Regions from separate parts of the Marinobacterium aestuariivivens genome, predicted to be linked through region 2. Evidence: predicted binding sites of a transcription regulator. Region 2 holds the regulator's gene; the other holds the start of a gene.

Region 1 (15,992 bases), 410 kb from region 2:
ACGATCAGGAAGAACACCGCCGCCAGATCCTGGAAGATCAGCACCCCGACCGAAAGGCGGCCATGGTCGGCATTGATTTCGTTGCGCCGGATCAGCTCGCGGGTGACGATGGCGGTCGACGACAGTGCCAGGGCGCCGGCGATGACCAGGCTGCTGGAGAAGGGGAGACCGCTGAACCAGGCGACGGCGATGATGATGACGGCGGTGGATATCACCTGCAGCGAGCCGAGCCCGAACACGGTGCGCCGCATGGCGATCATCCGTGGCAGCGAGAACTCGAGGCCGAGCATGAACAGCAGGAACACCACGCCAAGTTCGCTGAGAAGATGAATGTTATCGTCATTGGCGACGATGCCCAGGGTGTAGGGGCCGAGCAGTACGCCGACCCCGAGATAGGCGAGAATCGGCGGCAGCTGAACACGGCGGAACAGGGTAATGGCGACGACGGCGGAGGCGATGATGGTAAGAAACTGCTGGAAAAATCCCTGTTCCATGAGCGGTTGACTGCGTTGCGGGCTGAGTATGTCTTTATCCGGCATTTTCGGCCGGGGCGCAATGCCGTGGATCAACTCAGGGGCCGGAGGGCCCCGAAAGCTTCAAGGCCTCCTTAGCCTGGAATGACCGCCAGGGACGGTGGGAATCCTGGCATTGCAGGAGCAGATGCCGGGGGAGCGCAGCGAATTCCGGGAGCTGCCCGTCGGAATTCGCCCCTTCGGGGCATCATTCCAACCTACTCGGTCAAACCGTTGCCTGGAATGGGGCGCCTAATGCAGGGCGCGCAGCGTACGGTCGATCTCTTCGATCAGTACCAGCAGTGCCTCGGTATCGGCATCGATCTGCTTGAAGGCCTCCTCGGCCAGCGTCGCGATATCGCTGCTGGCCGGCAGTGCCGCCTGTCGCTCGATCATCAGGCCGAACCGCGGGATCATCACCCACTGCACCCATTCGCAGAACGTCAGGGTGTCGATGCAGAACGGCTCGGTGCTGGCCAGTGCCTCAGGGGGCGGAGGCACCGGCTGCCAGAGTTCGAGCAGACGCATCTCCCGCTCGATGGACGCCAGCAGTCCGGCCAGTTGCTGATGCTGTGTCACCGGCTGCCGCTCCGGGCCTGTTTCAGCGTGTCGGCGATCAGGAACGCCAGCTCCAGCGCCTGCTCGCCGTTGAGGCGCGGGTCGCACTGGGTGTGATAGCGATCGCCCAGTCCCTCTTCGGTGATCTGGTAGGCGCCGCCGACGCACTCGGTGACGTTCTGGCCGGTCATCTCGAAGTGGACGCCGCCGGCATAGGTGCCCTCGGCGCGGTGTACCTCGAAGAAGCCTTTCATCTCCTGCAGGATTGCTTCGACGCTGCGGGTCTTGTAGCCGCTCGATGCCGTGGTAGTGTTGCCGTGCATCGGGTCGGAACTCCAGACCACGGAGCGGCCGGACGCCTTGACGGCACGCACCAGCGGCGGCAGCTTGTCGAGGATCTTGTCGGCGCCCATGCGGGCGATCAACGTCAGGCGGCCCGGCAGATTGTCCGGGTTGAGGATTTCGAGCAGGCGCATCAGGTCGTCGTGGCTGGTGCTGGGGCCGACCTTGACGCCGATCGGGTTCTTGACCCCTCGCAGGAACTCGACATGGGCATGGTCGGGCTGGCGGGTGCGGTCGCCGATCCAGAGCATGTGGGCCGAGCAGTCGTACCAGTCATTGGTCAGGCTGTCGCGACGGGTCAGGGCCTCTTCGTAACCCAGCAGCAGCGCTTCGTGGGAGGTATAGAGGGTGGTTTCCTTGATCTGCGGCGTGTTGTCCGAATCGATGCCACAGGCCTCCATGAAGGCCAGGGTCTGGTCGATCTGGCTGGCCAGGTGCTGGTACTTCTCGCCCAGCGGGCTCTTTTCGACAAAGCCGAGGTTCCACTTGTGCACCTGGTGCAGGTCGGCGAAACCGCCCTGGGCGAAGGCGCGCAGCAGGTTCAGCGTCGCGGAGGACTGGTGGTAGGCGCGCAGCAGGCGCTGCGGATCCGGTATCCGGGCCTCGGCGGTGAAGTCGATGGCGTTGATGATGTCGCCGCGATAGCTCGGCAGCGCAACGCCGTCGCGGCTTTCGGTATCGGCCGAGCGCGGCTTGGCGAACTGGCCGGCCATGCGGCCGATCTTGACCACCGGGCAGCTGCCGGCAAAGGTCAGCACCACCGCCATCTGCAGCATCACCTGGAAGGTGTCGCGGATCTTGTTGGCGTTGAACTCGGAAAAGCTCTCGGCGCAGTCGCCGCCCTGCAGCAGGAAGGCCTTCCCTTCAGCGACCTGAGCCAGCTGCTGATGCAGCGAGCGGATTTCGCCGGCGAAGACCAGTGGCGGCATGCGGCCGAGCTCTTTCTCAACGGCGTTGAGGGCGGCGGGATCGGTATAGGTGGGTTGCTGCACGATCGGCTTGTCGCGCCAGCTGCTGGGGCTCCAGTCTTGCATCGGGGACGTCTGTCTCTGGTCGGTGTGATTCGAAACGGTCAGTTTACGGCAACACTGATAATAAACAAGGCTTTGCGCAGAGGTGACGCGTTACGCGTGAAATGTGGCTCCGTGGCTGCATTTACGCGTCACCCGTAACTGCTCTTCAAGCTGTCTTGATCCCGCTGAGGTTGCGGAACGAGATTTCTTTGGCGGTATTGATGAAGTCGACCATGAATTCGGCATTCTTCTGGTCGTCCCGGATGGCCCCGTAAAGGGTGCACCAGACGCCTTTTTCGCCCAGCGGGCGGGCGGCGATGTAATCCCGCTCCAGGTATTCGTGAATGGCCCAGCTCGGCAGGGCGGAAACGCCGCGGCCGCTGGCGACCAGCTGCAGGATCATGACGGTCAGTTCGGCGGTGCGGATGTCCGCCGGTTCGACGCCGGCGCCATCAAGGAAGTGATTGAAGATGTCCAGCTTGCCGTGGTCCACGGGGTAGGTGATCAGGGTTTCCTGAGCCAGGTCTTCCGGGTGGACAAAGCGCCGAGCCACCAGACGGTGCTGCTTGGCCATGGCCAGCACCGATTCGTAGCTGAACAGCGGGATGTAGGTGATGCCGTTGCGCTGTTCCGGGTCCGAGGTGATCACCAGGTCGAGGTCGCCGCGGGCCAGCGCCGGCAGCGGCTGGAAGCTGAAACCGCTGGACAGGTCCATCTCGACCTCGGGCCAGTGCTGGCGGAAATGGTCGATGGTGGGCATCAGCCAGTCGAAGCAGCTGTGGCACTCGATACAGATATTCAGCCGCCCGGCCTCGCCTCCCGCCAGGCGCGCGATGTCGCGCTCGGCATTGCGGATCATCGGCAGCACGTCGTCGGCCAGGGTCAGCAGGCGCTGGCCGGATGAGGTGAAGCAGATCGGCTTGGTCTTGCGAATGAACAGCGAGCAGCTGAGGCGGTCCTCGAGGTCCTTGATCTGGTGGGACAGGGCGGACTGGGTCAGGTGGACCCGTTCGGCGGCTTCGACCAGACTGCCGGCGTCGCGCAGCGCCGCCAGCGTCTTCAGATGCCTCAATTCGATCATGCCTGACTCCCGTCCCGGATCTCTGTCGTGAAGAAAATTATAGCGGTTATCCCATTGCGCGTCGGGATCGCGGTGGTATTGGCGGTGTGCTCCGGTACGGTGGGGCGCGCGCGCGGTGCCCCCTGAAGCCCGCGCCGGCCCGGGCTGCTGCATGGGGACCAGGGGCGGGCGGTCACGACCTGCAAGCCGCCCGGCGTCCGCCTGCGTCAGGCCTTTTTGACCAGCAGGAATTCCAGCAGCGCTTTCTGCGCATGGAGCCGGTTTTCGGCTTCGTCGAAGACGATGGAGCGGGGATCGTCGAGCATGTCCTCGCTGATCTCTTCGCCGCGGTGGGCCGGCAGGCAGTGCAGAAATACCGCGTCCGGGTTGGCGAGGTCCATCAGTTCCGGGCTGACCTGGAAGCCGACGAACTTTTTCTCGCGCAGCTTGGCCTCTTCCTCCTGGCCCATCGAGGCCCAGACATCGGTGGCGATCAGGTCGGTGCCCCGCACCGCTTCGCGCGGGTCGCGGAACAGCTGGATGCGGTCGGCATGCTGTTCCAGCAGCGACTGCATCGGTTCGAAGCCTTCCGGGCAGCAGATGTGCAGGCGGAAGTCGAGCAGTGCCGCGGCATTGATATAGGAGTTGCACATGTTGTTGCCATCGCCGATCCAGACCGCAGTCTTGCCCTGGATGGAGCCGCGATGCTCATGGTAGGCCTGCATGTCGGCCAGCAACTGGCAGGGATGGTAGTCGTCCGTCAGCGCATTGATCACAGGCACCCTGGAGTAGCGGGCGAAGGTTTCGACGGTGGCATGATCGAAGGTACGGATCATCACCACATCGACCATGCTCGAAATGACGCGCGCGCTGTCCTCGACCGGCTCGCCCCGACCCAGCTGGGTATCCCGGGACGACAGGAACATGGCGTGTCCGCCGAGCTGCGCCATGCCGGCCTCGAAGGAGACGCGGGTTCGCGTAGAGGCCTTCTCGAAGATCATGGCCATTACGTGATTCTGCAGCGGCTCGTAGACCTGGCCCGCATTGCGCATCTGTTTCAGTTCACCGGCCCGCAGGATGAGCTGCTTGAGCTCACCGGCGGTCAGGTCGTTCAACGTCAGAAAATGTCTCGTGCTCATAGGTGGTAACTGCTGTAGCAGGTCCTCTGAGTGCGGCAATTAGGTTTCAGGCTTCCCGATCGTCAGCCGCGTAGATCTGGATCAGTTTGGAAAGGGTGTTCACCAGCAGGTCCGCTTCGCTGTCGCTCAGGATCAGCGGCGGCAGCAGGCGCACGACGCGACCGCCGCCGGTGATGTTCAGCAGCAAGCCCTTGACCTTTGCCAGCACGGCCAGCTCGGTGCCGGCTTCGGTCAGCTCGATGGCGATCATCAGGCCCTTGTTGCGAATCTCCCGGACATAGTCGGAGCCGGCCAGCTGGGCGCGGAAACCGTCGCAGATGCGCTTGCCGAGCTGCTCCGCTCGCGCGCACAGGTTGTCCTGGGTGATGGTGTCGACGACGGCCAGAGCGGCCGCGCAGGCCAGCGGGTTGCCGCCGTAGGTGGAGCCGTGCGTACCCGGCGTAAGGATGCCGGCGGCAACGCCCCGGGCCAGGCAGGCGCCGATGGGGACGCCGTTGCCGAGGCCCTTGGCGGTGGTGACCACATCCGGCAGGATGCCGTTGAGCTGGTAGGCGAAATACTCGCCGGTACGTCCGTTGCCGGTCTGGACCTCGTCGAGCATCAGCAGCCATTCGTGGCTGTCGCAGATCTCGCGCAGCTGGTTCAGGTAGTCATCGGCCGGAATGCGGATGCCCGCCTCGCCCTGGATCGGTTCGACCAGGATCGCCACCACATTGGGATTGTTGGCCGCGATGGTGCGGATCGCCTCGACGTCGTTGTAGGGGGCGCGCACAAAGCCGCCGACCAGCGGTTCGAAACCGACCTGCACGGCACGGTTGCCGGTGGCGCTGAGGGTCGCCAGGGTGCGGCCGTGGAAGGCGCCCTCCATGACGATGATAGCCGGGTTGTCGATGCCCTTCTGGTGGCCGTAACGGCGTGCCAGCTTGATCGCGGCTTCGTTGGCTTCTGCGCCGGAGTTGCCGAAGAAGACGTTGTCCATGCCGGAAATGGAGGTCAGCCGGGCGGCGAGGCGCTCCTGCAGCGGGACGGTATACAGGTTGGAGGTATGGACCAGCTTGCCGGCCTGTTCGCAGAGGGCGTGGGTAACGGCCGGATGGGCGTGACCGAGGCCGCATACGGCAATGCCGGACAGCGCATCGAGATACTTGTTGCCGTCCGTGTCGTACAGCCAGGCGCCTTCGCCGTGGTCAAAGGCCACGGACAGCCTGTTGTACGTGTTCATGATCGGTGTCACGGCCATCTCCCTCTCCCTACAACGCAAAAAGGCAGCCCCGGCTGCCAAACAAAAGAAAGGCATTCTATTGAGATGCTTGCATTTTGGCAATCAAATCAATGCGCAGCCCGATCCTAACCTGATTTTCACAGGGCGGGGTTGTAATGGCGGCGAGGGACCCAATATCCGTTTTGGTGACTGGTTACGCATAACGCGTAACGCGTGACAGGTGGCCATTTTTACCTGACCATAACGCTCGGATATGTGATAGGCTAGCGCCATGTGTTCGCAGCATGCGAGCGAGAGCGAATTCAGGCATTGTTAAAGGTGTATCAATGAGCGTAATCGATACCATCAAGGAGCAGGTCGAGAACAACTCCATTCTGCTCTACATGAAGGGAACCCCGCGTTTTCCGCAGTGTGGTTTTTCGTCCCGTGCGGCGGAGGCGATCATGAATTGCGGTGAGCGTTTTGCGTTCGTCAATATTCTGGAAAACCCCGAGATCCGTGCCGAGCTGCCGAAATATGCGAACTGGCCGACCTTCCCGCAGCTGTGGGTTAAGGGCGAGCTGGTCGGCGGCTGCGACATCATCTGCGAGATGGCAGCCAGCGGCGAGCTGGAAACCCTGATCAAACAGGTGGCGGCCGAGCAGCCGGCGGACGAATCCTGATCGAGCGGCATGCTGTTCCGGCAGTCGTCCGGACAGCGTGCCCGACCCCTTCATCGGCGCGACCGGGCCTTCCCGGCCGCGCCGATGGATTTTAGTGCTTAAAAACGGACTACAAACGGAGAAGATAAGCAATGGGCGTACTAGTTGGTAAGCAGGCACCGGATTTTACAGCTGCAGCGGTTCTGGGTAGCGGCGAGATCGTCGATACCTACAACCTGAAAGAAGCCATCAGCGGTAAATACGGTCTGGTTTTCTTCTACCCGCTGGACTTCACATTCGTCTGCCCCTCTGAGCTGATCGCGCTGAACAACCGCATCGCCGCATTCAAGGAGCGCAATGTCGAAGTGATCGGTGTCTCCATCGATTCCCAGTTTACCCACAATGCATGGCGCAACACCCCGGTCAATCAGGGCGGTATCGGCCCGGTCGAGTACACCCTGGTGGCTGACGTCAAGCACGAAATCTGCCAGGCGTACGATGTCGAAGCCGAGGGTGGCGTGGCTTTCCGCGGCGCTTTCCTGATCGACCAGAACGGCGTTGTCCGTTCGCAGATCGTCAACGACCTGCCGCTGGGTCGTAACATGGAAGAGCTGATCCGTCTGGTCGACGCGCTGCAGTTCCACGAAGAGCACGGCGAAGTCTGCCCGGCTGGCTGGACCAAGGGCGACAAGGGCATGAACGCCTCTCCGGAAGGCGTTGCGTCCTACCTGGCTGCAGAATCCGGCAAGCTGTAAGCAAGCCCCTGAAACAAAACAAGGCCCGTCATCGTGACGGGCCTTTTTTGTGGGTTACGCGTTACGCGTAACCTTCAATCCTCGTACTGGCGCGCCTCGAGTACCATGTCCCAGCCGCCGAGGTCCTTCCAGCGGTTGACGATGGAGCAGAAGAGTTCGGCGGTCTTGCAGGTGTCGTAGAGCGCGGAGTGGGCCTTCTTGCCGTCGAAGTCGATGCCGGCGACGTCGCAGGCGCGGGCCAGGACGGTCTGACCGTAGGCCAGGCCCGCCAGGGTGGCGGTATCGAAGGTCGAGAACGGGTGGAAGGGGTTGCGCTTGATGTCGGCGCGTGCCGATGCGGCCTGGACGAAGCCGTGGTCGAAGGCGGCATTGTGGCCGACCAGGACAGCGCGCTTGCAGCCGTGGGCCTTGATCGATTTGCGAATCGGCTTGAAGATGTTCTCCAGGGCCAGGGTTTCCGGTATCGCGTCGCGTTCGGGGTCGAAGGGATCGATGCCGGTGAATTCCAGGGCGGAGCGCTCGAAATTGGCCCCCTCGAACGGCTCGACCGCTTCGTCGAAGCACTGGTCTATCATCAGGTAGCCGTTTTCGTCCATCGTCAGGGTGACGGCGGCCACCTCCAGCAGTGCGTCGGTACGGGCATTGAAGCCGGCGGTTTCGACGTCCACGACGACGGGAAGAAATCCGCGGAAACGATCGGCCATCAATTGCGGTATGGTGCTGTTGCTCAAGTGGGGTCCTTAATGTGCAGCGTCTGCTCGAATAAGATGAGAGGCCATTCTAGCAGTCTGGTTCCCCGGCCTCCAATTTGATGAGCCGCGGCGCAGGCGCTGTCGCGTCGCGAAGTGGCCGGTGCCGGTATCACGAATGGCAGCGCTAAAGAAACGTCCGCCAGGGTCGATAAGCTCTCAGCGGTCTGTCGAGTATTGAGGTTGATGAATTGATTCCCAGGTTGTTGGTGCTTGTGTCTCTCTGGCTCTGTGTCCAGGTCGCCGGTGCGGTCACCTTCAGGGCCGTGATCGACGATGCGCGCTGGGACCTCGAGTCGTCGAAATTCAGCTGTCGCCTGAGTCAGTCGGTGCCCGATTACGGCCGGGCGCTGTTCGAGCAGGAGGCGGGTGAGGATGTGCGTTTCAGTCTGCAGTCTGTGCAGCGGGTTCGGGCGTCGTCCGAAGCGCTGCTGGTGGCGGAGGCGCCGCCCTGGCAGCCCGGGACGGCGCCCCGCGTGATCGGTTCCGTGCAGGTGGACGACGCCAGCGGCGTCATCGATGTCGGCAGCGCCCATGCCCGCCAGATGCTGGCCTATCTGCAGCAGGGGCTGGTGCCCACCTTTACCCGCGGCGGTTGGCAGGGTACCGGAGAGTCGCTGCGGGTCGGTGTGTCGGCGGCGAATTTTCCGGCGGCCTATCGCGAGTACAGTGGCTGCATCGAGCGTCTGCTGCCGGTGAATTACCGTCAGATCGCGCGCACTGCGGTGCTTTTCCCGTCCGCGGTCGTCACTCTGTCGGATGCGGCCCGCGAACGCCTGGACCTGATCGCGCTTTATGTCCGCAATGACGATTCCGTGCGCTCCGTCTATGTCGACGGGCATTCCGACAACCTCGGGCGCCGGCTGCTCAACCGCGACCTGTCGAAAAGGCGCGCCGAGGAGGTGACGCGTTATCTGGTATCCCAGGGCGTCGATGAAGCGATGGTGACGACCCGTTTCCATGGCGAGCGTTATCCGGTGGTGCCCAATAGCAGCCCGCAGAACCGTGACCGCAACCGCCGTGTGACCGTCCGGCTGGAACGCAACTGAGTCCGTCCCGCTTCTGAGTCTGCGGCTTTCCTGCTATACTGCGTCGCTTTTTCGAGGCGTCTCGAGGGTGCGGCCCTCGTTCCGACGATTTTTCGACCCACAGATTCCCAGTCCCGGCGGCCTCAGGTGGCGGCCGGGCGATCTCATCTGGAGCTGAGACATGTCCGATATCAAAAAGGTTGTGCTGGCCTACTCCGGCGGACTCGATACCTCCGTTATCGTCCGCTGGCTGCAGGATACCTATAACTGCGAAGTCGTCACCTTTACGGCCGATCTGGGCCAGGGTGAAGAGGTCGAGCCGGCCCGCGCCAAGGCCCAGGCGCTGGGCGTGAAGGAGATCTTCATCGAGGATCTGCGCGAAGAGTTCGTGCGCGATTTCGTGTTCCCGATGTTCCGTGCCAACACCATTTACGAGGGCGAGTACCTGCTCGGCACCTCCATCGCACGCCCGCTGATCGCCAAGCGCCTGATCGAGATCGCCAACGAAACCGGCGCCGATGCCATCTCCCATGGCGCCACCGGCAAAGGTAACGACCAGGTGCGCTTCGAGCTTGGCGCCTATGCGCTCAAGCCGGGTGTCAAGGTGATTGCGCCCTGGCGCGAATGGGACCTGAACTCCCGCGAGAAGCTGATGAAATATTGTGAAGAGCACAATATTCCCGTCGACTTCACCGGCAAGAAGAAAAAGTCCCCGTACTCGATGGATGCCAACCTGCTGCACATCTCCTACGAGGGCGGCGTGCTGGAAGAGCCCTGGGCCGAGGCCGAGGAGGACATGTGGCGCTGGTCGGTATCGCCGGAGCAGGCACCGGATCAGGCGACCTACATCGAGCTGACCTACGAAAAGGGCGATATCGTTGCCATCGACGGTCAGGCCATGAGCCCGGCCACGGTGCTCGAGACCCTGAACAAGGTTGGCGGCGCCAACGGCATCGGTCGTCTCGACATCGTCGAGAACCGCTTCGTCGGCATGAAGTCCCGCGGCTGCTATGAAACTCCGGGGGCACCATCATGCTGCGCGCCCACCGTGCCATCGAGTCGATCACCCTGGACCGCGAAGCGGCTCACCTGAAGGATGAGCTGATGCCGCGCTATGCCGAGGTGATCTATAACGGCTTCTGGTGGTCCGAAGAGCGCAAGATGCTGCAGCAGCTGATCGACTACAGCCAGCGCAACGTCAATGGCGATGTGCGCCTGAAGCTCTACAAGGGCAATGTCGACGTGGTTGGCCGTCGTTCCGCCGACAGTCTGTTCGACGAAAGCATCGCGACCTTCGAGGACGATGCGGGCTCCTACGATCAGAAGGACGCCGAGGGCTTTATCAAGCTCAACGCGCTGCGCATGCGCATCGCAGCCAGCAAGGGCCGTAACCTGCTGGAAGACTGATCGTCCGGCAGGCCCCACAAGAAAAGCCCGCTTTGCGGGCTTTTTTGTTTTGTGACGCCTCGCCAGTCGCGCGTCTGGCTGTCGCCTGGAGTGAGCGTAGCGAATTCCGGGGAGGGGCACGCCCGTCGGGCGGTGAATGCAGCGCTTTGTATCGCTTTCGGCGGCTGTGTTAAATTGGCGACATTCTTCCAGTTCGCAGGCCCATGGATAATTTCTTCGCAGGCAAGTCGGCACTGATCGTCGATACCAACCGGGACGATCTGGGGGCTGCGTGCGCTGCTCGCCCAGCTGGGTCTGTCGCCGGTGGCCGCGGCCTCTTCGGCCAACATGGCGGTCAGCTACCTGCAGGAACAGTCTTTCGATTTCTGCTTTGTCGCCTATGATCTGGGGCCTCGTGCCAAGACCGGTCTGCAGGTGATACAGGAGGCCACGCTGGATGGCGCCCGGCGCTTTCAGGATACCTTCGTTCTGGTGGCCGAGCCTGAGCAGGCGGAAGTCCTGGCGGGAGCTCTGGAATATGCGCCCGACAGCTGTCTGTCCAAACCCTACGATCCTGTCAGGCTGCGTCAGTGCCTGGACCGGCTGGCGCGGGTCAAGCAGTTGTTGCTGCCGCTGGAGGCGTTGCTGGACCGGGAGCAGTGGGCTGAAGCCCTCGGGTGCTTCGAGCACTTCCAGGGGCTTTACCCGGGTGTCAGGCCCTACTTTCTGCGGCTCAAGGGACTGGTGCTGTTGCGTCTGCAGCGTTACGAAGAGGCGCTGGCGCTCTTCGCCGGGGTATTGCAGGAGCGTGACGTCGACTGGGCGCATATCGGTCAGGGGGTCGCCCTGTTTCGCCTCGGGCGTTATCGCGAGGCTCAGGAGTGTCTGTTGCGCCTGACCGGGCAGCATCATACCGCGGTGGAGGCGTTTATCCTGCTGACCCTGGTTCACCGGGTGCTGGGCGACCCGGGAGCGGCGCAGATGCTGCTGCGCAAGGCGGTCATCCTGCAGCCCAGCATGCCTCAGCTGCAGAGTGACCTGGCCAACCTGATGGCGCTGGAGGGCGACTGGGCCCAGGCCGTTACCGCCTGGCGGGAGGCTCTGAATTACGCGCGTCATTCCCCATTTCAGCGCGCCGACGATTACTATGGCCTGGTGCAGGCGCTGCTGCAGCAGATCGACGAGCGGCAGTCGCCGGCCTCCGTTGCCGCAGAGGCTGAGGCCGTGCGCACCCTGGAGGCTGCCGTGCGCGACTTCATGGGCGAGCCGGTGGTGCTGTTTCGGGCGCGTCTGATGGGCGCCCAGATCTATCAGCGCAGCGGCAACAGGTCGATGGCCGAACAGGCAGCCCGGGATGCATTCGAGCGCTATGCCGCTTTGCCGCTGTCCGATCAGGCCGAACTGGTCGATCCGCTGGTGGACGCGCTCGAATTCAGCAGCCTGGCCCAGGCGTCGCTGGAGCGGCGTCAGGAGGTGATGCGCCGGCTGGCGACGCTCGATTGGGGGCGGGCCAATCTGGCCGGCATGGTCAGTTACCGCAAGGGGCACTACGAGCAGGCGTTCGACCGTTTCCGTGAAGCCGAGGCGCTGCGCGGCGGCAGTCCCGGGGTGGTGCTGAACCTGGTGCAGAGCGGGCTACGGGTGGCGGTATCCACGCCTGCCCGGCGCGCGGAGATTCTGCGCCAGTGCAGCGACCTTCTGTTCGATGTGCGTTTCGGAGTCCTGAGTCATCGCCAGCAGGAGCGGTATCGCGCGCTGTGCCGGCGGCTGGGGGAGCTGAACCGTTCGCAGGGCGGGTCAGGATAAACGGCTTAGTCGAAAACGGCTCCTGCCGTCTTGTTGTAAAAAGCCGATCTACAGGCGGGGCGGCCGTCCGCCATCCCTGGCCTTAGTCGAAAACTGCTCCTGCCGTCTTGTCGTAAAAAGCCGATCTACAGGCGGGGCGGCCTTCCGCCATCCCTGGCCTTAGTCGAAAACTGCTCCTGCGTTTCCGATCTACAGGCCATCCCTGGCCTTAGTCGAAAACTGCTCCTGCGTTTTCGATCTACAGGCCATCCCTGGCCTTATATCCAGCTGTCGTCGTCTTCGATCAGGATGCGGGATTGTAGAGTCGGCTGCGGTTCGCTATCTTGTGCCTCCGCCGTCTCCGGTTGCAGGTAGGAGCGGGCCAGTTTCCGGCTGAGCAGCTTCGTCTGGGACGCAAGCGGAAAGTCGGTGAAAAGAATAATATTTTTGGCTATCAGGATATCTATCATGTCCTCGATAATGCGCACGGTACCAGCATCGGAGCGATCGAGAAACGCCTCCGGTGAAAAGGAGCCGTCGTTGATCGACAGGAACTCGAGCACCTCCCGGTTCTTCATGTCGATCGGCTCGGTGCCGTCCCCGGCCGTTTCGGTCAGGCCGACGATGCGGCCCTCCGCGTTCCGTATTGCGTAGAGCATCAGAGAACAGATATTCGGTAGTTGGATTGCGTGCTAGTATGGTGCCCGCAATCCGAGCAGGTCAAGGACATGGACGACATTCAGGACCCTCTTTTAAGCTGTCTGGTCGAGCTGACCCGGCAGAATCACAACCCCCTGTCAGCCGAAGTGCTCAGCGCCGGATTGCCGCTGGAGAACAACCGGCTGACACCGAAGCTGTTCGTGCGAGCGGCGCAGCGTGGCGGTCTCAAGGCCCGCGTTCTGCCCCGTTCGCTGCGGGATATCTCGCCGCTGGTACTGCCAGCCGTGCTGTTGCTGAAAAACGACCAGGCCTGCATTCTGCAGGAGCTGGACCTCGAGGACGACTCGGCGCTGATCATCCAGACCGAGAGCGGCGGCAAGCACCGCATTGCCCTGGCGGAACTCGAGCAGCACTACACCGGCTATGCCATTTTCGTACGCATGGAGTATCGCTTCAGCGAACGGGTGTCGAAGGTGCTGGAGGACCGTGAAGGGCACTGGTTCTGGGGCACTCTGAAGCGTTCGATACGTATCTATCGCGATGTGCTGCTGGCGTCGCTGCTGATCAATCTCTTCGTGCTGGCAAGCCCGTTGTTCGTCATGAACGTCTACGACCGGGTGGTGCCCAACAGTGCGATCGAAACGCTCTGGGTGCTGGCGATCGGCCTGTTCGTGGTTTACCTGTTCGACTTCGGCCTGAAGATGCTGCGTGCCTATTTCATCGAGGTGGCGGGCAAGAAAACCGACATCCTGCTGTCGGCGATGCTGTTCGAAAAGGTGCTGTCGCTCAGCTATGGCGCCATGCCGCGCTCGGTCGGCTCCTTTGCCAACAACCTGCGCGAGTTCGAGAGCATCCGGGCGATGCTCAGCTCGACCATCAACACGGTGCTGATCGATATTCCGTTTGCGCTCATTTTCCTGGCGGTGATCGCGCTGATCGGGGGCCGCTTGTCGTGGTGCCGGTGGCGGCGATCCCGCTGATCTATATCTTCTCGCTGATCGTGCGGCCGAAGCTGCGCGAGTCGGTGGAAAAGACCTTCGAATCGGCGGCGCAGAAGAATGCCACCCTGGTCGAGAGTCTGACGGCGATGGAAACGGTCAAGACCCAGCGCGCCGCGACGCCTTTGCAGTTGCGCTGGGAGCAGGCCGGCGGCTATATCGCCCGCTGGGGCTGCGCTCGCGGATGCTGTCGTCGTCGGTGGTCAATTTCGCCGGCCTGATCCAGCAACTGACTTCGACCTCGATCGTGATCTTCGGCGTTTACCTGATCTCCGAACGGGAACTCACGCTCGGAGCCCTGATCGCCAGCGTGATACTGTCGGGCAGGGTGATTGCGCCGATGGGGCAACTGGCGGGACTTGTCACCAACTTCCATCAGGCGTCGACGGCACTGAAGACCCTGAATCAGATCATGGACATGCCCGAAGAGCGGGATGGCGAACGCCACTTCGTGCACCGCCCGGAACTGAAGGGCGATATCGAGTTCAATCAGGTCAGTTTCAGTTATCCGGGCGAGCAGCAGAAGGCGCTTGACGGCATCTCTTTCCGTATCAAGGCCGGCGAAAAGGTGGCCCTGATCGGCCGTATCGGTTCGGGCAAGTCGACCATCGAAAAGCTGCTGATGGGGCTTTACAGTGCCGGGGACGGGGCCGTGCGCGTCGATGGCATCGACATCAAGCAGATCGATCCGGTCGATCTGCGCCGTCATTTCGGTTACGTGCCCCAGGATATCATGCTGTTTGCCGGCACCCTGCGCGACAACATTACCCTGGGCGCACCCTGGGCCGGCGACGAGCAGGTGGTCCGGGTGGCGCAGCTGGCCGGGGCCGATCATTTCGTCAATCGTCACCCGCTGGGCTTCGACATGCAGGTCGGCGAACGCGGCGCAGCGCTGTCGGGCGGCCAGCGCCAGGCGGTAGCCGTGGCCCGCGCCCTGATTCACGATCCCTCGGTGCTGATTCTCGACGAGCCCTCGAATGCGATGGACAACAGTTCCGAAGAGCTGCTCAAGCAGCAGCTGGCCGATTACGCCCGGGACAGGACGCTGCTGCTGGTTACCCACAAGATGTCGCTGCTGACCCTGGTCGATCGGCTAATTGTGGTCGATGGCGGCAAGATCGTGGCGGACGGGCCGAAACAGGCGGTGCTCGAGGCCCTCAAGCAGGGTCGCCTGCAGATTCGCAAATAGCGGGGTCCAGAACCCAATCAGGAAAGCAGCCGGGGCGTGACTTCAAGACCCGTAGCGGCCCGCCAGCAGTGGCGCCGGTATGCAGACAGGACAACCATGAAAAGCTCAGTGTCGAACCAAGATAGCCGCTTTATGACCAGCATCAGCGAAGCCATGCTGGAGCAGACGCCGCGTAGCGCCCGACTGCTGCTCTGGGGCATGGCGCTGTTCATCTTGCTGGCAATTCTCTGGGCCAACTGGGCGGAGCTGGACGAGATCAGTCGGGGCGACGGCGAGATCATTCCGTCGCGGCAGCTGCAGGTGGTGCAGAACCTCGAAGGCGGCATCGTTTCCGAGATCCTGGTGAAAGAGGGGGACCTGGTGGAGCGAGGCCAGGTGCTGTTGCGTATCGACGATACCCGCTTTTCGAGCTCGTTCAACGAAAACCGCGTGCGCCAGTACGAGCTGCTGGCCAAGCAGATCCGGCTGCAGGCCGAGTCGGACGGCACCGAGTTCGAGGTGCCGGGGGACTTCCCTGAGGCCTACCGTCATCAGCTCGAGCGCGAACGCACCCTTTACCGCGCCCGCGCACAGGAGCTGCGCACCACCCTGGCGATCACCGAGCGCCAGCTCGAGCAGCGCCGTCAGGAGCTGCGCGAGGCCCGCTCCAAAATTGATCAGATCCAGAGCAGCTATAACCTGCTGCTCAAGGAACTCAATATCATGCAGCCGCTGGTTGGCGAAGGGGTAATCTCGGAGGTCGAGTACATCCGGCTGCAGCGCCAGGTCAATGATATGAAAGGCGATCTGGCCGGGATCCGCCTCAGCATTCCCCGTATCGAGGCGGCCATTTCCGAACATGAAAGCCGTCTGAGCGAAGGGGAGTTGCAGTTCCGCACCCGGGCCCGGGGGAACTCAACGAAGTCAGTGGCGAGCTGGCCCGCCTGCAGGAATCAATGCAGGGCATGCAGGACCG
Region 2 (14,977 bases):
CCGGCAGATAGGTCCCCAGCAGCCAGGGCCTCTGCTTGCGGTTGCCGTTCCACTTGACCTGGTCGCTGCTGAGCGGCAGCGAGCGGACCAGTTCATCGCAGGCCAGTGCCCAGTGACGCCCCGGCAGTACCAGCGCCTCCTGGTATTTCGCCAGCTCCGGATTGTACCGGTCGCGGATCAGCCATAGCGCGGTATCGACCACCTGTACCTGACCCGTACGCGACTCGTAGCGCCCCAGCACCCAGTCATGCGCCCGATCCAGCATCAGCGACACCGCCTTGAGGGGCTGTACGCCGTCGACCTGGTCGAAGGGCAGCGCCAGGTTCAGCCCGTGCATCCGTACCATCACGCAGTTGAACTCGTCGGCCAGGGACGCAGGACGATAGACCAGCGTCGGATTGTCGGCCGACTTGCGGGCCGAAGCCCTGCGGGGCGCCGGCGCTTCATCGGCGGCATGCTCGTCCTCCTGGCCATGGGCGGCCAGCATCGCGGCATTGGCACGGCTCTCGGCGTCGTCCGCCGGTGCTGCGGGTTCGGGCTCCGCCGCCGGGCCCGATGCCTCTGCGGCGGCATATGCCGCCATCATCGCGGCGTCGGCACGCGCCTCGGCATCCTCGTCATCCGGCTGCACCGAAGCCCCGGCCTCGTCTGCCACCAGATCCTCTTCGGCTCCGAAGGCCGCGATCATTTCGGCATTGCTGCGAGCCTCGGCCCCGGCATCTTCGTCCGGCACGTTCTGCACGTCGGGTTCCGCCGGGGCGGGCGCCTCGCACTGAACATCGATTTCGGTTTCGGTTTCGGTTTCGCTTTCGGGATCGAACAGCAGGGCATCCAGATAGTCCTGAACCACCCGCTGGGGGTGCTTGTCTGTCATGATGTTGGCCGCTCGAGCAGGTTGCGCAGCACATGGGCATAGGCCTTGATCCCGCGGCTGCCGGCATCCAGCGACGAAGGCACGACGCCCTGAACGCTGGCATTGCGAAACTTGGTGTCCACCGGCACGACGCTGCCGGCGATCTCGTCCGGATACTGGTGATGCAGCTGCCGCAGGCAACTGACCGACGCCTGGGTGCGGCGGTCGTAGAAGGTCGGCACGATGGTGAAACGCAACTTGCGCCTGCGCGCGCGGTTGATCATCGCGATGGTACGCACCATACGCTCCAGGCCCTTGAGCGCCAGGTGTTCGGTCTGCACCGGCACCAGCAGCTCCTGACAGGCCGCCAGCGCGTTGACCATCAGTACGCCCAGTACCGGCGGGCTGTCGATCAGGACATGATCATAGCGTCCATCGAGCTGTCGCAGCGCCTTCGCCACCTGCAGCCCCATCCCCTCCTTGCCCACGGCCCGTCGCTCCAGCGTCGCCAGCGCCGTCGACGACGGCATCAGGCGGATCTGCTCGTGGGTGGTGGGCAGCAGCAGCGCTTCCAGCCCCGCCGCATTCAGCGGATCACCGGCGAACAGATCGAATACGCTGTGATCGAGCTCGTCGGGGTCGTGCCGAAAATAGCTGGTCAGGGAACCGTGGGGATCGAGATCCACCACCAGCACCCGGTGACCGAGCTCGGCCAGCAGACCGGCCAGCGCCACCACCGTGGTGGTTTTGCCGACCCCGCCCTTCTGGTTCGCTACAGACCAAACCTTCATGTCCTGTTACTGCTCCTGCTGCCGATACCTGCTCACTGTGACGCCCCGCCTCTTCGTGTCCGACAGGCGATCCAAATTGCCTTCATGTCCTGTTACTGCTCCTGCTGCCGATTCCTGCTCACTGTGACGCCCCGCCTCTCCGTTTCCGCCAGGCGATCCAAATTGCCTTCATGTCCTGTTACTGCTCCTGAATCCTAGCGGTGCGGTGCGCTTCGCTTACCAGCACCCTACGTTTTCGGATTGTCCGTATCCAATGTTCGGTGATCTACTGCGCGTCCGGTTCCGCGCGCCGAATCAGAATGCCGCCCGATTCCGTTTCAACCTGCTCGATCGCCGGTTGCGGCGGCGACGGCTCGGCTTCGAGCAGCTCGCTGACCGCATCGGTACTGATCTGCTGACTGCCGAAGGCCGAGACGGCACGGCGCACCCGCTCGTCACGCGAGATCACGATCAGCACCCGGCGATTGCGACTGCGCCCCTCGGCGGTACGATTGCTGTAGGCCGGCTGATATTCACCGTAGCCGACCGCCGCCATCCTGTCGGGCCGCAGGCCGTTGAGCGCCAGGATCCGCACCACCGCGGCGGCCCGGGCCGCCGACAACTCCCAGTTCGACGGATACTGGTCGGTCTCGATCGGCTGGTTGTCGGTAAATCCCTCGACATGCAGCGGGTTGTCGAGCCCCTGCAACAGGCCGGCAATATCCCCCAGCAACTGGTCCGCCTCGATCTCCGGCAGCGCGCTGCCGCTGGGAAACAGCTGCGCCGCCCGCAGCTCGATGGCGATCCAGAGGTCGTTGCCGTCGACTTTCATGTCACCGGTTTCGATACGGGCCGAAAAGCGCTGCTGCAGCTGCTGCTGCAGACTGCGCAGTTGCCCGGTCACCTCCGGGTCCGGCGGATCGATCTCGAGTGGCGGCGCATCGGGCACCTGAGCGGCGCCTATGGCAATATCGTCGGCCAACCGGTTACCGCCCTGCCCCGGCAGCCGGCCGGAGCCGTCGAACACCCCCGACAGCGCCTCCGACAGTATCCGGTACTTGCCCTCGTTGAGCGACGAGATCGCATACATGACGACGAAAAAGGCCAGCAACAGGGTGATGAAGTCGGCGTAGGAGATCACCCAGCGATCCTGCCGCAAATCATCGCTCGGAGGGAGACGGCGCGGCATGACGGCTTACCCGATGTAGCCCAGCAGACGCTGGCGGATCAACTGCGGACTCTGACCCTCGGCGATCGACATCAGGCCTTCGAGCATCATCTCCTGATATCGATAGCGCGCCAGCACCAGGCTCTTTATCTTGTTCGCCAGCGGAATCAGCAGCAGGTTGGCAAGCCCGACGCCATAAACGGTGGCGACAAATGCCGTGGCGATGCCGGCGCCGAGGCCGGCGGGATCCGCCAGATTGCTCATCACCTGAATCAGGCCGATCACCGCGCCGAGAATGCCCAGTGTCGGCGCATAGCCGCCCATGCTTTCGATCACCCGCGCGCCCTGCAGGTCACGCTGCTCCTGCGACACCAGGTGCACCTCGAGCATGGCCCGGATGACCTCGGCGTGCTTGCCGTCGACCAGCAGCTGGAGACCGCCCCGCACCACCGGATCCTGTGCCTTTGCGACCTCCTTTTCCAGCGCCAGCAGGCCCTGACGCCTCGCCGCGCCGCACCATTCCACGATCTGGCCGATACCCGCCTCGAAATCGAAGCGCGGACCGCGAAACAGCCAGCCCAGCAGTTGCAGGGCACGGCGAAAATCATCCGCCGGCGACTGAATGGCCGCCGCCGCCAGGGTACCGCCAATCACGATCAGCATCGCCGGGACATTCAGCAGCTGCTGCAGTTGCCCGCCCTCGAGATAATGGCCGCCGGCGACGGCAAACACCGCCAGCAGCAGCCCCAGCAGGCTGAGCCTGTCCATCAGCGCCGCTCACCGGCCAGCAGCGGGCCGAACTCCGACAGGTCCAGCTCGGCATCGGCGAGACCGGCCTTGACCACCGCCTGCGGCATGCCGTAGATGGTGCAGCTGTCGCGATTCTGGGCCCAGATGGTGGCGCCGGTCTTCTTCAGCAGCCTGGCGCCCTCGCAGCCGTCGGCACCCATCCCGGTGAGGATGATCGCCAGGGTACGGCGGCCATAGCTGCGCGCCGCCGAACCGTAGGTGACATCGACGCTGGGCTTGTAGGTCAGGCGCTCGTCACCGGGCAGCACCCGGACGCGGTCCGGGCGATTGCTCTCGATGAACATCTGCTGCCCGCCCGGCGCCAGCAGCGCCAGTCCCGGCTCCAGCCGGTCGCCGTCGACGGCCTGGCGCACGCGGATCTGGCACTGCTGGTTGAGCCGCTCGGCAAACACCGGGGTGAAGGTGGACGGCATGTGCTGAACCAGCAGGATCGGATAGGGGAAGGAGGCCGGCAGCCGGGTCAGTATCTGCTGCAGCGCCGCCGGGCCGCCGGTGGACGAACCGATCACCACGAGGCGGCAGTCCGGCATCCGCGGACGGGCCGGGCTGCGTGACGGCGCAGGCGTCGCTTCCCGCCCGGCCGGGCGGATCAGATGGGTGCTGGAACCCTTTGCCGCCGTGGACCCGGCTCCTGCGCCGACGCCGAAACGCCCGCCGCTGCGAAACCGCGGCGACCGCGCCAGGCCGATCAGGCGATCGATCAGCTGGCTGCTGACCTGACCGGAGTTGTCGATCCAGGCGCGAATATCCTTGGGCAGGTAATCCACGGCACCGGCCTCGAGCGCCTGCAGCGTGGTCTGAGCCCCGGCATGGGTCAGCGACGAGACCATCAGGATCGAGGTCGGTGCTTCACGCATGATCTGCCGCACCGCTTCGATGCCGTTCATCTGCGGCATCTCGACATCCATGGTGATGACGTCGGGTTTCAGCTGCTTCGCCTTTTCCACACCTTCGCGGCCGTTGGCGGCGGTTCCGACGACCTGAAGGCGCGGATCCTTCGACAGCGCCTCGCTGATACGGTGACGGAAGAAGCTGGAGTCGTCGACTATCAGTACTTTTACAGCCATGAGTCCCTTCTTCTTTGCACCTTGATCAAGCCGCGTAGCGCTTCAAACCGTACAGGCAGCCGCCCTGCGACAGCGCCGCACAGATGCGGTCACGGATCAAGCTGGAGTCGTCGACAATCATCAATTCTCGTACCGCCATGAGTCCCTTCTTCTTTGCACCTTGATCAAGCCGCGTAGCGCTTCAAACCGTACAGGCAGCCGCCACCCTGCGACAGCGCCTCGCAGATGCGGTCACGGATCAAGCTGGAGTCGTCGACAATCATCAATTCTCGTACCGCCATGAGTCCCTTCTTCTTTGCACCTTGATCAAGCCGCGTAGCGCTTCAAACCGTACAGGCAGCCGCCACCCTGCGACAGCGCCTCGCAGATGCGGTCACGGATCAAGCTGGAGTCGTCGACAATCATCAATTCTCGTACCGCCATGAGTCCCTTCGAGTCTGCGCCGCTGTCAGGCGGCGTAGCGCTTCAATAAATTGGGTATGTCGATGATCAGCGCGATGCGACCGTCGCCGGTAATGGTTGCACCGGAAAGCCCCGGCGTCCCGTGCAGGATACTGCCCAGCGGCTTGATCACCACCTCCTCCTGCCCCACCAGCTGGTCCACGACGAAGCCGACCCGCTGGGTTCCCACCGTCACGATCACCACATGCCCCTGTTTGGGCAGCTGGGCACTCTGGGCGCCATCCACCAGCCAGCGCTTGAGATGGAACAACGGCAACGCCTGGTCGCGCACGACGATGACCCGCTGGCCGTCGACGACGTTGGTCTTGGTCAGGTCGAGATTGAAGATCTCGTTGACGTTGACCAGCGGCAGCGCGAACGCCTGCTTCTCGAGAATCACCATCAGGGTCGGCATGATCGCCAGGGTCAGCGGCACCTGGATCGCGATCCGGGTGCCCTGCCCCAGCACGGAATCGATGCTGAGGGTGCCGTTGAGCTGGGTGATCTTGGTCTTGACCACGTCCATGCCGACCCCGCGCCCGGACACGTCGGAGATCTCGGTTTTGGTCGAGAAACCCGGTGCGAAGATCAGGTTGAAACACTCCTGGTCGCTCAGGCGCGACGCCGCCTCGGCGTCGAGCATGCCGCGGCTGACCGCCAGCTTGCGCAGCTTGTTCGGGTCCATGCCGCCGCCGTCGTCCTGAATCACCAGCAGGATATGATCCCCCTCCTGCTCCGCCGACAGCAACACATGACCTTCGCGCGGTTTGCCCAGTTGCTCGCGCCTGGCAGGCGATTCGATGCCGTGATCGACGGAGTTGCGCACCAGGTGGATCAGCGGATCGGCCAGTGCCTCGACCAGATTCTTGTCGAGATCGGTCTCCTCGCCCCTCAGCTCCAGCCGTATCTCCTTCTTCAGGCTGCGGGACAGGTCCCGGATCAGGCGGGGAAAGCGGCCGAACACCTTTTTCACCGGCTGCATGCGGGTCTTCATCACCGACATCTGCAGATCGGCGGTGACCATGTCGAGGGTGCCCAGGGCCTTGCCCATCTCCTCGTCCTCCTGGGCGCCGCCGAGGCGCACCAGTCGATTGCGCACCAGCACCAGTTCACCGACCATGTTCATGATGGTATCGAGCAGGCGCGTATCGACACGGACACTGGATTCCTGGTTGCTGCGCACCGGCGCCGCCTGCGGTGTCTGGGGCGTTGCCGCAACCGGCTCGTGTTCGGGCTCCGGCCTGGGCGGCGTTCCGGCATCGCCGGACGGCGGCGCGGCGAAGGCCCCCTTGCCCTCGGCCTGGAGCTTGTCGAGCAGCGCCTCGAACTCATCCTCGCTGATCAGTTCGCCGTTTGCCGCCTTGCCGGCACCGGGTGCGGGTGCGGGTGCGGGTGCCCCGATGTCATCGAGCAGCGACTCGAACTCATCTTCCGCGCTGCCGGACGGCCCTTTCCCGGGAGCGCCCCGGCTGCCGTGCAATTCATCGAGCAGGGATTCAAATTCATCCTCGGTGATCAGGTCGTTCCCGGGGGCCGACTTGCCGGGGCGCCGCCGCTGCCATGCAGTTCGTCGAGCAGGGAGTCGAACTCGTCCTCGGAGATCAGGTCCGGATCGGCCGGGGGCTGCTGACCCAGCGCCTCGCCGAGACCGACTTCCGTCCCAACCGCCTTCTCGGGCACCCTCGCGGCCGGTTTCGGTGCTTCGGGCACTTCGGCCAGTTGCCCGCTCGCGGCCGCGGCCAGGCTCTGCAGCAGTGCCGGGGAGGCGTGCTCCGGCTCATCGCCGGCCCGGACCTGGCTGAACATCTGGTTGACGGCATCGAGAGCCTGCAGCACCAGATCCATCAGCCCGGAGGATACCTTCAGCTCCCCGGTACGCAGCAGGTCGAACAGGTTCTCGGCCTGGTGGCAGCACTCGACCATGGCCTCGAGCTGCAGAAAGCCGGCCCCGCCCTTGACGGTATGAAAGCCACGGAAGATCGCATTGAGCAGGTCGCGATCATCGGGACGCTGCTCCAGATCCACCAGCTGTTCGGACAGCAGCTCCAGTATTTCGCCGGCTTCCGTCAGAAAATCTTCAAGGATCTCCTGATCCACATCCAAACTCATAGGGCGCTCCTTTCAAAAGCCCAGACTGGACAGCAATTCGTCGACGTCATCCTGGTTCCGGGCCACCCCGGTGCCGTCGCCGGCCTTGAGCTGGGGGCCTTCGGCGCGCTCGGGATCGGCAGCGGCGACCGGCGGCCTGACCTCGTCCGACCGCACGCCACTGAGCCGGTCGACCTTGGCCGCCATCTCCATCAGCTTGACCAGATGGTTCTCGACCTGGGTCAGCAGATGAATCACGCGCCGGATCAACTGGCCGGTGATGTCCTGGAATCCCTGGCCGACCAGTATCTCGGTCAGCTCCCCGCGGACCTGCTCCAGCAGTGGCGAGAGCGCGGACGCGCCCGGCTCCCGGGCGATGCGATCCACCAGTTCCAGGGTCCGGTCGACGCGATCGAGGGTATCATGGGCTGACTGTTCGGTCAGCTGGATGACATAATCCAGCCGCTCCGAGGCATCGCTCATCGCCGACAGCTGATCCTGCCGCTCCGGCGGTACACCGATGTCACTGGAAAACGACTTGATCGCTTCGTGCAGCCCGCGGGTGAGGTAACCCACCTCGTGATAAAAGGCATTGTGACGGGCCTGCTGCAGCTCGCTGATCAGCTCCATCGCCTGCGGCAGGTCGCCGAACTCGAGCACCTGGACCAGCTCACGCGCCTTTTCCTGCAACAGCTTTTCAAGCGAATCGGTGGTGATGTTCAGTTGGTTATCGGCCATGACAGGCACTCCCTTCAGCCTTCAAGGCGCTCGAAGATCTTGTCGATCTTTTCCTTCAGCACTGCCGCGGTAAACGGCTTGACCACGTAGCCGTTAACGCCGGCCTGGGCGGCCGCGATGATCTGTTCACGCTTGGCCTCGGCGGTGACCATCAGCACCGGCGTCGCCGCCAGCTTCGGGTCCTTGCGGACCTCCCGCAGCAGATCGATGCCGGTCATGCCGGGCATGTTCCAGTCGGTGACGAGGAAGTCCACGCCGCCCTGTTTCAGGATCGGCAGTGCGGTTTTGCCGTCGTCGGCCTCGATCACATTGCTGAATCCCAGATCCCGCAGCAGGTTCTTGATGATGCGCCTCATGGTGGAAAAGTCATCCACCACCAGGATCCTGATGTCCTTTCTCAAGACGGGCTCCCCCAAACAGTAAAACGCCGAATTCAAAGTTCAGCAGTATATCGGCCAACCGGGCCGGTTCTGCAATGATTCGTTGAGAAATTTATCGCCAGTCGCGCAGCCGGCCGCGCAGCCGGTGGGCGGCCTGACTGTGAATCTGACTGACCCGGGACTCGCTGACTCCCAGCACCTGGCCGATCTCCTTGAGGTTGAGCTGCTCGTCGTAGTAGAGCGCCAGTACCAGCCGTTCCCGCTCCGGCAGGCCCTCGATGGCCTTCGCCAGCGCGCCGGCGAAGGCCGCCTGCTCGACGGCACCGCCCGGTTCCGGGTCCTCGGAGGCGAACTGCTCGCCGACACTCTCGTCATCGGGGTTCTGCATCTCCTCGAAACTGAACAGCCGGCTCTCCATCGCATCCTGCAGCAGGCCGTGATATTCACTGACGCCGATCCCCAGCTCCGCCGCGATTTCGGCATCGCCGGCGTCGCGCCCGAGGCGGGCTTCGAGCTGATGAATGGCATCGGAGACGCGACGGCTGTTGCGGTGAACCGAGCGTGGCGTCCAGTCGCCCCGGCGCACCTCGTCGATAATGGATCCGCGAATGCGGATGCCGGCATAGGTCTCGAAACTGGCGCCCTTGCCGGGGTTGTATTTGCGGGCGGCCTCGAGCAATCCGATCATGCCGGCCTGAATCAGGTCCTCGAGCACGACACTGTGCGGCAGCCGGGCAAGCAGATGGTAAGCAATACGCTTAACCAGCGGGGCGTACTGCTCTATCAGGTCCTGACTGGAGGTGTAATCCAGCTGGTTATACATGGAGTCCCTTTGGCATGTTCTTTTACAGGCCCATCGTCCGATCCCGTGGATGAACTTCTTTCTTATATTCCCTGGACCAGCCGCTCGACAAAGAACTCGAGATGTCCGCGCGGCGTGGTCATCACCGGCCAGCTATCGACCCTGTTGGCGAGCTGGCGGTAGGCGAGAGCAGCTTTGCTATCGGAAAACGCTTTCAATACAGCAGCTTGCCGTTGAACAGCCTTTCTCACCGACTCATCATAAGGGATTGAACCCACGTATTGAAGGGTTACCTCAAGGAAACGGTCGGTGACGGTCAGCAGCTTGTTGAACATGTTCCGGCCTTCCGCTTCGCTACGCACCATATTAGCCAATACCCGGAAACGCGTCACACGGTGGTCCCGGTTGAGTAGCTTGATCAGCGCATAGGCATCGGTGATCGAGGTCGGTTCGTCGCAAACCACCACCAGCACCTCCTGGGAGGCGCGCAGAAAGCTCACCACCGATTCTGAGATACCGGCGGCGGTGTCGATCACCAGCACGTCGATCTCGTCGGCGATATCACTGAAGGCATGGATCAGCTCGGCATGCTCGTGCGCCCCGAGCGCCGTCATCTCCTGGGTCCCGGACGACGCCGGCACGATACGCACGTTTTCGCCGGCCTGGAGCATGACCTCGGCCAGGCCGCACTCCCCCGCCAGAACATCGGTGATGTTCTTGCGCGGCCTCAGCCCCAGCAGCACATCGACATTGGCAAGCCCCAGGTCCGCATCCAGCAGCACCACACGCCGTCCCATCTGCCCCAGCGCCAGGGACAGGTTGACCGAGACATTGGTCTTGCCGACGCCGCCCTTGCCACCGGTCACCGCCACCACTTTGACTGGATGCATGCTCTGATTCACCCCTGGGTCACCCCGCCTGTCCGATAAAGGACAGACCGGGGTCGTCACCCGACTGCTGTTCTCGTTCCAGCGCCTTCTGCGCCGTGACCACTGCCCGGCTCACCAGGTCGTGGCGACGCGCCACGCCGATATCGTCGGGAATTTTCTGTCCATCCGTGACATAGGCTATCGGCAGCTGTCGCTCGATCGCCAGGGTCAGGGCTTCGCCGAGACTGCCCGACTCGTCCAGTTTGCTCAGCACGCAGCCGTTCAGCCCCAGTCCCCTGTAGGTCTCGTAGGCACTCTCGAGTACCCGGCGCTGACTGGAGCAGGACAGCACCAGCAGCTTCTTCAGCCGCAGCGATATCCCCTTGAGCAGCTCGATCTGTTCTCCGGTGTGGGGCTCGTTGGCGCTCATTCCGGCGGTATCGATGAGCACCAGCCGCTTGCCCTTGAGCGACCGCAGCACCTCGTCGAGGGAGTGATTCTCGTCCGCCACCCGCACCGGCACATCGAGAATGCGGCCGAAGGTACGCAGCTGCTCATGGGCCGCGATGCGGTACGAATCGGTGGTGACCAGCGCCAGGCTGGAACTGCCGTACTTGAGCACGTAGCGTGCCGCCAGTTTGCCGATGGTGGTGGTTTTGCCGACCCCGGTCGGGCCGACGAAGGCCACCATGCCGCCCCGCTCGATAAACTCCTCGCCGACCACGGGAATGGCATCGGAAAGACGTGCCAGACTGCTGCGCCAGGCCTTGTCGAGCTCGATGCCCTGCTCGATATTGCCGACCAGATGACGCACCACGCGGCCGCCGATACCGAGGCTGTCGAGACGCCGGGTCAGCTTCGCCTGGGCCGCGGGCACCTGAGGCCGGGGTGACGGCTGCGGCTGAGACTGCGGCGCCTTCATCTGGTTTTCCAGCATCGCCCTTAACTGCTGAATCTCCTGCTGCATGGTCAGGATCATGCGGTGATCGCCGTCCTGGCCGGCCTGCTCCTGCGACTGCGGCTGCGGCTGCGGCTGCGGCTGCGGATCAGGCATGCGGCGCGGCGGTTCGGCATCCAGCGGCGGAAACTCGGCGCGCGCCTGCTGCCGCGACTTCAGGGTTTCGAGGATACTGCGCAGGTCCTCGTCGTCCTCGCGCTCGATCTGACGGTTGCGTACCACGCCGAGGCCGGGCTCTTCGGGCCTTTCGACCTGCTGCTGCGCCGAGGCGATGCGGGCGCGCACCTTGCGCATCTCGTCATCCAGCCCCGCCTCCTGGCGCCCGCCCGCCGGCTGACGCGGTGGCGACTCCCGCCGGCGTCGCTCCTCGTTCTGGCGCTTGAATTCGGCCTGGGCGGCTTCATATTCCTGCTCGTGAGCCGCCACCACCTCGACGCCGCCCGCAACCCGGTGATTGGAGACAATGACCGCATCGGGACCGATCTCTTCCCGGACCCGCCGCATCGCCTGGCGCATGTCAGGGGCAAAAATGCGCTTTACTTTCATGGTCGTCCTCCGGGCAATAGCTGACGCGTTACGCGCTGCCGCCTATCGGTGCGGTGCGCTTCACTTACCGGCACCCTACGTTATCCCCGGCACTGCGGCGCAAAGGTGGCGCCCTGTAAACTGTCAACTGGTCGCTGTTCACTCTCAAGAGCCACCCACCGTGGCGACAATCGTCACCTTCTTGTTCTCCGGTATCTCCTGATAGGAGAGTACATGGATTACATGATTGCCGTAACGGACGAATTTGGCCATCAACGGCCGCACCGGCGCCGCCACCAGCAGAATCGACGGCTTCCCGGCCATCTCCTGATTCTGCGCCGCGTTCGCCAGGGACGTCTGCAGGCGCTCGGCCATGCCGGGCTCCAGCGCCAGGCCGTCGCCACCGCTCTGGCTCTGTACCGAATTCAGCAGCAGCTGCTCGAGCTTCGGATCCAGGGTGATCACCGGAATCTCGTCACCGGAACCGTTGATCTCCTGGATGATCAGCCGCGACAGCGACACCCGCACTGCCGCCGTCAACGCCATCGGGTCCTGGGTACGCCCCACGGCCTCGGCGAGCGCTTCGGCGATGCTGCGGAAGTCCTTCAGCGGCACCTGCTCCATCAGCAGCCCCTGCAGCACTTTCAACAGAGCGCTGACCGAAAGCTTGCCCGGCACCAGCTCTTCGACCAGTTTCGGCGAATGCCTGCCCAGCATCTCCAGCAACTGCTGCACTTCCTCGTGCCCGAGCAGCTCATGGGCATGGGTCTGCAGCAACTGATTCAGATGGGTCGCCACCACGGTGCTGGCGTCGACCACCGTATAGCCGAGCGACTGGGCATGCTCCTTCTGACCAGCCTCTATCCAGACCGCTTCGAGACCAAAGGCCGGATCCTTGACCGCAACCCCTTTCAGGGTACCGAATACCTGCCCCGGATTGATCGCCAGCTCCCGGTCCGGATAGACCTCGGCCTCGCCGACGATCACCCCCATCAGCAGGATGCGGTAACCGCCCGGCAACAGGTCGAGGTTATCGCGAATATGCACCGAAGGCACCAGAAACCCGAGATCCTGGGACAGCTTGCGCCGGACCCCCTTGATTCGGCCAAGCAACTGACCGCCCTGCAGCTTGTCGACCATCGGAATCAGCCGGTAGCCGACCTCGAGACCGATCATGTCAACCGGCATCACATCGTCCCAGTCGAGCTCCTTCTGCTCTTCGGGGCCCGACATCGGCTGGGTACGGGCCAGCTCCTGCTGGTCGGCGGCCGCCTCCACCGCTTTCTCGCGTTGCCGCTTCAGGATCCACCAGGCCACGCCACCGGCCGCGGCGGCAAGTGTCAAAAAAGCGACATGCGGCATGCCGGGCACCACGCCGATAATCGCCAGCACCGCCGCCGCGACGATCAGGGCCCGCGGTGCCGCGAACATCTGGTCCAGCACCTGATGCCCCATGTCCTGGGAGGAGTTCTGCCGGGTCACAGTGATGGCGGCGGCGGTCGACAGCAGCAGTGACGGAATCTGCGCCACCAGGCCGTCACCGATGGTCAGCATCGAGTAGTACTGGATCGCCAGATCGAAGCTGAGACCATGCTGCAGCATCCCGATCGCCAGGCCGCCGATCAGGTTGATGGCCAGGATCAGAATCCCGGCCACCGCATCGCCGCGGACGAATTTCGAGGCACCGTCCATGGCACCGTAGAAGTCCGCTTCCTGGGTCACTTCCCGACGGCGCTGTTTCGCTTCATCCTGACTGATCAGGCCGGCATTGAGGTCGGCATCCACGGCCATCTGCTTGCCCGGCATGGCGTCAAGCGTAAAGCGGGCACTCACTTCGGAAATACGGCCGGCACCCTTCGTCACGACGACGAAGTTGATGATCACCAGGATCAGGAACACCACGATACCGACGACATAGTTGCCGCCGATCACCACCGAGCCGAAGGCCTCGATCACCTTGCCCGCCGCATCGCCGCCTTCGTGGCCGTACAGCAGCACCACCCGGGTAGACGCCACGTTCAGCGCCAGGCGCAGCAGGGTCGCAACCAGCAGAATCGTGGGGAAAACGGTGAATTCCAGGGCCGCAGCGCATAGACGCAGACCAGCAGCACCACCAGAGACAGCGCGATATTGAACGAGAAGAAAACGTCGAGCAGGAAGGGCGGTATCGGCAGCGTGACCATCGCGATCACGACCAGCAGCAACAGCGGTACCCCCAGGTTACCCTGGCTCAGGTTGCGTACGTTGCTGAGAATAACGGCTCTGTCCAACTGGCTTCCTGTCAAATTTCAGTCACCCGATCCCGGGATCCAGTGCACTGTCGCCGGAGTCAGACCCGCGACGGAAAGAAGTTCAAAATTTTGACGCCTATAAAAGCGTGCAAAAGAATGGATGCAATAATCTAGCCAACCCGGCCCGAGTATCCGGTGCGGTGCGCTTCGCTAAGACCGCAAATCATCCGGTATATCGAGATCATCGTCACGCATCGGCGGCGGCGCATCGGCCGCGCGCTGGCGATAGCGTCTGAGCTGGTAGACATAGGCCAGCACCTGGGCCACGGCCTTGAAGAGCCCGGCCGGGATCTCCTGTTCAAGCTCGGTATGCTGGTATAGCGACCGCGCCAGCGGCGGCGCCGACAGAATCGGCACTTCGTGCTCCACCGCCAGCTCGCGGATCTTCAGCGCCACGAAATCGGCCCCTTTCGCCAGCACCACCGGCGCCCGGCCGGACTCGGGATCGTATTTCAGCGCCACCGCATAGTGGGTCGGGTTGGTGATCACCACATCGGCCTCGGGCACCCGCGTCATCATCTTGCGCTGGGAGATCTCGCGCTGCAGCTGACGGATACGGCCCTTCACCTCGGGCTTGCCCTCGGTGTTCTTCATCTCGTCCTTCACTTCCTGCATCGTCATCTTCAGCTTCTTGCTGTAATCGTACAGCTGGAAGGGCACGTCGATGAATGAAATCAGGATCAGGGTGGCGCTGATGGCCAGGAAGGCCCAGATGACAATCTCCACGGCATCGCCGATGGCCGTCATGACATCCTGGGCACCAAGGGCCAGAAGCCGGGGCTGCAGCACCCCCAGCACCAGCACGGCCCCTGTCGCGACCAGCACGAACTTGGCCAGGGCCTTGATCAGTTCCACCAGCGCCTTGAGGGAAAACATGCGCTTGAGGCCCGACAACGGATTGATGCGACTGCCCTTGGGCTGGATCGCCTGGGCGCTGAAGTTCCAGCCACCGAGCGCAATCGGGCCGATGATGGCCGCCAGCAGCACCAGCCCGAAAAAGCCCGAAAATGCCAGCAAGGCATCGAACAGGGAGCGTGCCAGATGGGCAAACATCATCGCCGGATCGAACACCGTTTCCCGATCGAGGCTGAAGTTGCCGCTCATCATGCCCGCCATGAGACGCGCGACTTGGCCGCCGAAGATCAGCGCACTGGCCGCCGCCGCCAGCAGCAGCACCGTCGCCCCCAGCTCCCGGGATCGCGGTACGTCGCCCTTTT

What was found. The regulator FliA, encoded in region 2, starts transcription of late flagellar genes. The targets are predictions, from matches to a motif close to CTAAAGTTNNNNNNNNNNCNGCCGATA.
Region 1: a site for FliA is predicted at 8,119-8,145, ahead of ACFQDL_RS04245 (flagellar protein MotY). Genes of this name have one in related genera too.

What each region holds. Positions count from the first base shown of each region.
Region 1 covers NZ_JBHSWE010000001.1:808,497-824,488, reverse strand. The annotation lists gene ACFQDL_RS04290 (cation:proton antiporter domain-containing protein) at 1-494, opposite strand, end outside; gene ACFQDL_RS04285 (YqcC family protein) at 765-1,091, opposite strand; gene ACFQDL_RS04280 (class II 3-deoxy-7-phosphoheptulonate synthase) at 1,088-2,446, opposite strand; gene ACFQDL_RS04275 (LysR family transcriptional regulator) at 2,592-3,506, opposite strand; gene argF (ornithine carbamoyltransferase) at 3,713-4,624, opposite strand; gene ACFQDL_RS04265 (aspartate aminotransferase family protein) at 4,671-5,864, opposite strand; gene grxD (Grx4 family monothiol glutaredoxin) at 6,173-6,508, shown strand; gene ACFQDL_RS04255 (peroxiredoxin) at 6,640-7,242, shown strand; gene rnt (ribonuclease T) at 7,317-7,946, opposite strand; gene ACFQDL_RS04245 (flagellar protein MotY) at 8,207-9,040, shown strand; partial or broken gene ACFQDL_RS04240 (argininosuccinate synthase) at 9,201-10,426, shown strand; gene ACFQDL_RS04235 (tetratricopeptide repeat protein) at 10,730-12,211, shown strand; gene ACFQDL_RS04230 (hypothetical protein) at 12,469-12,849, opposite strand; gene ACFQDL_RS04225 (ABC transporter transmembrane domain-containing protein) at 12,919-13,830, shown strand; gene ACFQDL_RS04220 (6TM ABC transporter family protein) at 13,803-14,069, shown strand; gene ACFQDL_RS04215 (ATP-binding cassette domain-containing protein) at 14,033-15,037, shown strand; gene ACFQDL_RS04210 (biotin/lipoyl-binding protein) at 15,170-15,992, shown strand, end outside; gene ACFQDL_RS04205 (HlyD family efflux transporter periplasmic adaptor subunit) at 15,982-15,992, shown strand, end outside.
Region 2 covers NZ_JBHSWE010000001.1:1,214,725-1,229,701, forward strand. The annotation lists gene ACFQDL_RS06405 (chemotaxis protein CheW) at 1-874, opposite strand, end outside; gene ACFQDL_RS06410 (ParA family protein) at 871-1,644, opposite strand; gene motD (flagellar motor protein MotD) at 1,910-2,812, opposite strand; gene ACFQDL_RS06420 (flagellar motor protein) at 2,819-3,559, opposite strand; gene ACFQDL_RS06425 (protein-glutamate methylesterase/protein-glutamine glutaminase) at 3,559-4,668, opposite strand; partial or broken gene ACFQDL_RS06430 (chemotaxis protein CheA) at 5,117-7,218, opposite strand; gene ACFQDL_RS06435 (protein phosphatase CheZ) at 7,231-7,935, opposite strand; gene cheY (chemotaxis response regulator CheY) at 7,950-8,324, opposite strand; gene ACFQDL_RS06445 (RNA polymerase sigma factor FliA) at 8,428-9,138, opposite strand; gene ACFQDL_RS06450 (MinD/ParA family protein) at 9,201-10,007, opposite strand; gene flhF (flagellar biosynthesis protein FlhF) at 10,027-11,490, opposite strand; partial or broken gene flhA (flagellar biosynthesis protein FlhA) at 11,635-13,739, opposite strand; gene flhB (flagellar biosynthesis protein FlhB) at 13,911-14,977, opposite strand, start outside.